DNA from 2 places in the Pseudarthrobacter arbutini genome. Region 2 is predicted to be linked to the other one. Evidence: riboswitches for the same ligand, from Rfam matches in the RefSeq annotation. Region 2 holds a riboswitch; the other holds the start of a gene.
What was found. A riboswitch is a leader RNA that binds a small molecule or an ion and turns the genes downstream of it on or off. The one in region 2 is predicted to bind cyclic di-AMP.
Positions count from the first base shown of each region.

Region 1: another riboswitch for cyclic di-AMP. It lies ahead of ACX80V_RS16440 (LysM peptidoglycan-binding domain-containing protein); the one in region 2 lies ahead of ACX80V_RS17385 (C40 family peptidase).

Region 1 covers NZ_JBTNDQ010000014.1:110,561-114,331, reverse strand. The annotation lists gene ACX80V_RS16450 (dienelactone hydrolase family protein) at 1-153, shown strand, start outside; gene ACX80V_RS16445 (protein adenylyltransferase SelO) at 211-1,674, shown strand; gene ACX80V_RS16440 (LysM peptidoglycan-binding domain-containing protein) at 1,744-2,574, opposite strand; cyclic di-AMP (ydaO/yuaA leader) riboswitch at 2,578-2,748, opposite strand; gene ACX80V_RS16435 (aggregation-promoting factor C-terminal-like domain-containing protein) at 2,963-3,771, shown strand, end outside.
Region 2 covers NZ_JBTNDQ010000016.1:39,462-43,232, reverse strand. The annotation lists gene ACX80V_RS17390 (NlpC/P60 family protein) at 172-918, opposite strand; gene ACX80V_RS17385 (C40 family peptidase) at 1,088-1,762, opposite strand; cyclic di-AMP (ydaO/yuaA leader) riboswitch at 1,833-1,995, opposite strand; gene ACX80V_RS17380 (M23 family metallopeptidase) at 2,144-2,968, opposite strand; cyclic di-AMP (ydaO/yuaA leader) riboswitch at 2,972-3,190, opposite strand; gene ACX80V_RS17375 (iron-dependent transcriptional repressor DtxR) at 3,345-3,771, opposite strand, start outside.

The DNA of each region.
Region 1 (3,771 bases), on a different contig from region 2:
GATGCCCTGGACGCCACCACGGTCACGCATCAGCTCACCGTTTACCCCGGTGTGGACCATGCCTTCCACAACGACACCGGCGAGCGCTACAACGAAACCCAGGCCACGGCTGCCTGGAACGACACCCTCGCCTGGTTCGGACAGCACGTCTGAGGCAGCACAGCTCATCGGCCGCGGTGTGGCCGGTCCTGCCGCGAGTAGTCTTGAAGGATGAGCACCGCAATCCCACTAACGCTCACCTTCGACGGGCGTTTCGCCCGCGAACTCGAGGAGTTGGCGGTTCCCTGGCAGGCAGAGGAAGCGCCAGACCCGCAACTGCTGGTCCTGAACGAGCCGTTGGCCAGCGAGCTGGGCCTGGACCCGTCCTCGCTGCGGACGCCCGAGGGGACCCGGTTGCTCATCGGCAACCAGATTCCTGACGGTGCCACTCCGGTGGCCCAGGCCTATGCCGGCCACCAGTTCGGCGGCTACTCACCCCTGCTCGGCGACGGGCGGGCCCTCCTGCTGGGTGAGGTCACGGACATCCACGGGCAGCTTCGGGACATCCACCTCAAGGGCTCCGGCCGGACACCGTTCGCCCGCGCAGGTGACGGTCTCGCCGTCGTCGGTCCCATGCTGCGCGAGTACATCGTCAGCGAAGCCATGCATGCCATGGGCATCCCCACCACGAGGTCCCTCGCCGTGGTGGCCACGGGCCGGCCCGTCCGCCGCGAAACAATGCTGCCCGGGGCCGTACTTACCCGGGTGGCCAGCAGCCACCTGCGCGTCGGCAGCTTCCAGTTCGCCCGCGTCAACGGCGACACGGACCTTCTGCGCCGCCTGGCCGATCACGCCATCAGCCGCCATCACCCGGACGTGGCGCTCGCCGACAAGCCCTACCTCGCGTTCTTCGAGGCGGTCATAGCCGCGCAGGCGTCCCTGGTGGCGCAATGGATGCTGGTGGGCTTCGTCCATGGCGTGATGAACACCGACAACATGGCCATCTCCGGCGAGACCATCGACTACGGTCCTTGCGCGTTTATGGACGCCTTCAACCCCGGCGCGGTCTACAGCTCCATCGACGCGGACGGACGCTACGCTTACGCCAACCAGCCGGTCATTGCCGAGTGGAACCTCACCCGGCTCGCCGAAGCACTCCTGCCCCTGCTCCATGAAGACCAGGACCAGGCCGTGGCGCTCGCCGTGGAATCCCTCGGCGCCTTCCGCACCCTGTACAGCGCTGCCTGGTCAGCCGGCATGAAGTCCAAGCTTGGGCTGCGCCCGGACACGCACGACGACGTCGCGTCGCCCCTAGTGGATGGTCTGCTGGCGCTGCTCCAGGAAGGCCAGGTGGATTACACCTCCTTCTTCCGGAGCCTCGGCTCGGCGGCCCGCGGCGCCCCGGAAACTGCGCGGTCCATGTTTGCGGACCCGGGCGCCTTCGACGCCTGGGCCGCACGGTGGCTGGCCCTGGCGCCGGACGCGGACCTGATGGACAGGGTCAACCCCATCTACATCCCCAGGAACCATCTGGTTGAAGAGGCCCTGGATGCTGCTATCGCAGGCGACCTGGACCCATTCAACCGGTTGGTGGACGTCCTGGCCGATCCGTACACGCAGCGCCCCGGGCTGGAACGCTACGCCGGCCCCGCCCCTGAAGACTTCGGGCGCTACCGGACCTTCTGCGGGACCTGAGCGAACACCAGGGATGGACGACGGCGGCGCGCGGCTGGGTGCCGCCCGCCGCCGTCGAGCATGGTCGGATCACGCTACGCGGACGAAGGACGCTCCGGCGAGCCAGCTGATGGAATGGATTTCGGTTTTGTAACCGTCCACCCCGCCACTGACAACCTGGCCGTTGCCGGCGTAAACGCCCACATGGCCGGCCGTGATGACCAGATCCCCTGCGGCCGGGGTGCCCACCACGGAGCCGTACTGGTAGAACTGGCCGGGCGCGAGGTCACCCACGCTCTTACCTACCGAGCGAAGCGCCTTCTCCACCATGGCCGTGCAGTCCTGCTGCACGCCGAGCTGTGCGTTGGCGGAGGCCAGGATGGGCGCGCCGAGCGAGCCGGCCGGAGCCTGGGCCGCCGGTGCGGCGGTGGAGGCCAGGCGGATTCCGGTGTTCGCCGGAGCCGCTGGTGCTGCCGCGGCGGGTGCCGCCGGTGCCGGTGCGGTGTAGCCAGCACCGGGGATCTGGATCTGATCGCCGGGGTAGATGATGGTGGTCAGCGAGAGTCCATTGACAGCCAGTACGTCGTTGAGTGCGACGCCGTACTGGGTGGAGATTGCGCCCAGTGTGTCGCCTGAAACGACAGTGTGGACGTTGGCTGCGGCGGGAGCCGGGGCAACTGCGGCCGGGGCGGGTGCGCTGGCCTGGCCCTGAACGTTGACACTCCCGGAATTGTCCGGGCCGTGGACTCCGGCCTGTGCCGGGGCGCCGACGCTGAACAGCAGGCCGGATGCAGCAACGGCCACAAGGGCCGGACGGCCAAACGTCAGGGCGTGTGCTTTGGCCGTTGACGACAGGCCGACAGGGACGGTAGAGCTGGCAGAAACCACACGATGGCGTGCGGAAGCGGAATTCTTGGACACGGTTGATCGCCTCTCCCATGCCTGCGGGGTGAGCTGTCGGGTTCGGGTCGGAGATACCCGGCCGGTAGCGGCGCCGCACGGAACGGAGCGATACCGACTTAACCCCAAGGCTTCGCAAGAAGCCGTGGAAACGTGGTTCCCCCGTCCCTGCCAGCTGGAAAGCGACTGGATCCCGGTCAGCGGCAGGGCTCGGCATACTGGCGGGAATGGTCCGGCTTGAGCCGGGCCACCGTTCGACCATAACTTCCACTTATCGGCAATGTCACATTCCGGTAACGGAATGTAGGTGTCAAATCCACCCGTGTTTCAGCTTGGATTCCCTCCTCATCGGTAACGATGTTGCAGGTCAGGCCCCGTAATCCGTATATGCCCGGTAAGCTCACCAACTATGTCCCGGATTGTTCAAAAAATGCGGCTGCCCGCCCTCGCCGGCCTGCTAGCGGTCGCACTGGCGGGGTCGGCTGCGCTGCTTCCCTCACATGCCGCCGATGACGCGCCGCCGGGCGGCTATCCCTCGTGGCAGGACGTGGAGAACGCCAAGCAAAGCGAGGCCGGCAAAGCGGCAGAGGTCACCAGGATCAACGGGCTGCTGGGCGGACTCCAGACCGAAGCGGAGGTGCTGGGCAATGCGGCCGTAACGTCCGCCGCGGAATACGCCGTGGCCGAAGCGGCGCTTCAGTCCGCCACTTCCACTGTGGACGCACTGACCGCGCAGACCGCACGCGCCGCGGCCGAATTGGGACAGTACAAGAAGGAAATTGGGGCTCTTGCCGCCCAGTCGTACAAGACCGGTGGCACCAACATGGGCTTCTTCGTTGCCCTCGACGCCGTGCAGAACAACAGCATCCAAGGCCTGAATATCGTCCAGATCGTCAGCGATAAGACTGCCGCCCTGGTGAACAAATCCGCAGCCGCCGAACGCATTTCCCGCGCCCTGGCCGATCAGGAGCAGACAGCAAGGGCCGAGCGCGAGCGCCTGTCCGGCGAAGCCAGAACCAAGCTCGATGCCGCCCAGTCCGCCCGGCAGGCCATGTCCCGGCAGATCGCGGAGCAGGAGGAGCACGGCCAGGAACTGACCGCGCAGCTGGCCTCCCTCAAGGGCACCACCGCTGCGGTGGAGGGGGAGTTCCGGCAGGGCCAGGTGGCCTTGGCCGCATACGAAACGGCGCAGGCCGCCAAGCGGGCCGCGGCGCAGGA
Region 2 (3,771 bases):
GCTATGGATCGACACCACAAGAGTAAACAAAGAATCCCGGGATCAGCTAATCGCAGAAGCGGCCGCCGTCACGTGTCGGATTCGTGCACCTCACCGGATCAGGGCAGCAGACAGCAGACAGCAAAGGACCCCCGCCGTGTGGCGGGGGTCCTTTGAAGGCTGAATCAGCTGCTAGGACACGCGGATGTAAACGGGGCCGGAGCCGACATTGGCGCTGAACACAACGGTCTGGTTGCCGTTGTAGCCCCCGTGCACGGCCTGGCCGTTGCCAGCGTAGACGGCAATATGGGCAACGCCCGCGCCGCCGTCGGCGTAGTACAACAGATCGCCGGGCTGGGCCTCGGCGGCGCTCACGGTCTGACCGAGGGACAGGTAGCCTGCAGGCCAGTCGCGGAAGTTGATCCCCACGGCAGCCAGCGAGTTCGTGACCAGCATGGTGCAGTCCTGCATCACACCGAGCTGTGCGTAGGCTGCAGACAGGATGGCCTGGCCCTTGCCGCTGGCGGAGACCGGAGCCTTCGGAGCGGCCGGAGTTGCCGACGCTACCGTGATGGTGGCCGCGGCCTTGGCTGGAGCCGGAGCTTCAACAACAGGCGCGGGAGCCTCAACGGGAGCCGGCGTGGTGGTAACTGCGGGCTTCTCGTAGGAGATGGCAATGGTGGAAGCAGCCGAAATGATGGCCGGGGCGGAAACCTCAGCCTCAAGGTTCGAAGCGGACGCAGCTTCACGCTGGACGCCGGTGTCAGCCGCGTTCGCAGCGATACCACTGGTCAGGACAAGGCCGGAAGCAGCAGCGATAACCGCAGCCTGACGGCCCATGCCGCCGGCGTTGTCGCCGACAGCCTTGGCAATGACAGCCAGCGAGTTGGTCTTGGCGACCTCGGCGCGGTGCCGTGCAACAGTTGCACGTGTAGTCATTAATTTTCTCTCTTTCGTTTTCCTCAGGACCGCGTGGGCAGCCTAAGGGCTTTGGACGCGCCGGCATCTTGGGGGTACGCCGGCACGCCCCGAACGGGGATTTAGCGAAGAGTTTCTCGCGAAAAAACGGTTCCGGCAGCGCAGGGCTGCAGGAACTGGATTGCAGGAACTACGGGGCCATTGTGAAGAACGCGGAGGTGCCCGTGGATGCCACGGAGTGGAGCAGAGTGCCCTGTGACGGGTTCAGTGCGCTGATCATCATGCCGTTGCCGACGTAAATGCCAACGTGGGCGCCGCCATTCTGCATGACCAGGTCACCGGGAGCAGGTGTGGCGGTGGGTCGCATCGCTGTCCAGGCATTGGTGCGGGGAATGCTGATGCCGGCCTGGGCATAGACCCACTGCGTGAAGCCTGAGCAGTCCCAGCCATTGGGAGTGGTGCCGCCCCAGAGGTAGGGGTTGCCGATACCGGTATAGGCAACTGCTGCCAGACCCGAAGCGGCGGCGGAGGAGACAGTGTCCGCGAGCTTGGAGGCCGCGGCCTCGGTTGCGGCAGCACCCTGAGCCCCGGCTTCGGAGGCCGTGGACTGCGCACGGACCGTCTCAACCTTCGGTGCCGGCGTGGTCTTGATCACGGGGCGCTCGAAGGAAACGGTAGCCGTGGGCGCGGCAGTTACGGCAAGTGCCGTCTGCGCGGAACCGGACTCGGTAGAGGCGGAAACGCCGGCGGTGGAATCCGCGGCGTTGGCCGGAAGCCCCATGCTCAGGATCAGACCTGATGCAGCTGCGATAACAGCAGCCTGGCGACCTACGGTCCCGGCATTGGCACTGACGGCCTTGGACACGGAGCCCAAGGGGTTAGTGCGAACCGGTTGTGCGCGGTGACGCGCAGAAGTATGGCGTGAAGACACGAAGGTAGCCTCTCCCAATGCCTGCGAGGTGAGCTGTCGGATTCGGATGGGAGTCACCCGGCCGCGCTGCTTCACAGTGGAAGCTTTGCGACTTAACCCCAAGGCCTTCAGAATCGAAGACCAAAATTGGTTCCCCCGCCCCTGCCAGACGATGTCATGCGAACGGACCTTGAGCGGTGGCAGAGCTAGGCAATCCACTCAAGAACGTCAACTTCGGAAAAGTTGACGCGCTTTAGACGTTACAGGAGTTCTGAGCCAATGTCACATTCAGGTCACGGCACGTCGCTGCGATTCGAGAGTTGGCCATCATTTGGGTCAGAGCCAGCCGGTGGGGTCAACGACTTCGCCATTGACCTGGACCTCGAAGTGGAGGTGGCAGCCCGTGGACGCGCCCGTGGTGCCACTGAGGGCAACAACATCGCCGCGGCTGACTGTCTGGCCTACCTTGACGCTGGCGGAGGAGAGGTGGTTGTAAGTGGTTTCAAGGCCATTGCCGTGATCCACCACCACGCGGTTGCCGCCGCCGTACTGGTGCCAGCCAACGAAGGTGACGGTACCGCTGGCAGCAGCCAGGACAGAGGTTCCGCACTGTGCCACGAAGTCCTGGCCACGGTGGAAGTCGCCGGAGCCGCCGGTAATCGGGCTGACTCGGAATCCGAAGGGTGAGGCCGTAGCCAGCTGGGCGAGCGGCGAGCCGAGGCTTCCGGCAGAGGCGGCGCGGGTAATGGATCCCGCGGACTGGGCACTCAGGAGCTGCTTCAGTTTGCCGTCGGGATCACCCTGGGTCACCACGGACGAGCGGCTGAAATCAATTTGGGCGGCGGCTTCGGCGGTAACTTCGGGCTGCGGAGCAGCGGAAACGGCCGACGCAGCCTGGCCGGGTGCCGGAGTGGCCATCACGGGGCCGGTCACAGGAACCGTCACGGTGAGAGCCAGGCCTGTCGCTGCCAAGGCGATGCCGGCCTTCTGGCCGAGGCCACTGGCGGCGGCGAAATCCGTCATCTGCCGGAAGGGTCCCCGGCGGCGGCGGGCTTCCCGCTGTGGGTCGCGGGGCCTCTCCGCGCTGAAATCCTCGGCCACTCTGGGCGCCGAGGCGGGACCCACCGCGCGACGGCGGCCCCTGGAGTATTGCGTGGTCAAGAATGTTCCTCTCTGGGTAGCCTGCGAAGTTAGCTGTCGGATTCGGGTCAGAGAGTTCAAAGACCCGGTCCGCCGTGACAAGCACTTGGCGCAGAGATATCCCGTGAGGATCCTTCGCTGGAAGAGGCTTGCTGCTGACGGACTTAACCCCAAGGCAGTCTTACGACTGCCGGTTGTGGTTCCCCCGCCTCTGCCAGTTGGTGACTGATGCACCTGATCCGCTGGCAGAGCTCGGCTCCGGATCAGGTAACGCTTTTGTATCGACGCTGAGTTTCAACTATAGGTGATTAACTTGGACAGTAACAATTCCGTTATCTTTGCGGAACCTTGCGTCGCTGCGCTATGGCGCGGCCCCACGCGGCGGACCGCCTTCCCGTCAGCTGACGGAAACGAAGACGTGGGATGCCACTTCCGGGGGCAACTCGAGCGCCCCTTCGATTCCCGGCACGCGCACGGAAATGTACTCCCCGACGCGCTCCAGGGACACCGTGGCACCGGGCCTGATCCCGCCTTCATCCAGCTGGACCAGCAGCTCAGGTTCCACCTGGATGGGCTCAGCCAGCCGGCTGACTGTCACGTTCGACGCCGGCCCGTAGCCCTGCATCGCATCAAGGAGATTAATCACACCGGCGTCTGGGAGCGCGGGCGCCGGCCCGCCCAGGGCGGCCAGCCCGGGGATGGGGTTGCCGTACGGAGACTCGGTGGGGTGGTTGAGCAATTCGTAGATGCGCTGCTCTACGCGTTCGCTCATCACATGCTCCCAGCGGCACGCTTCATCGTGGACATAGGCCCAGTCCAGGCCA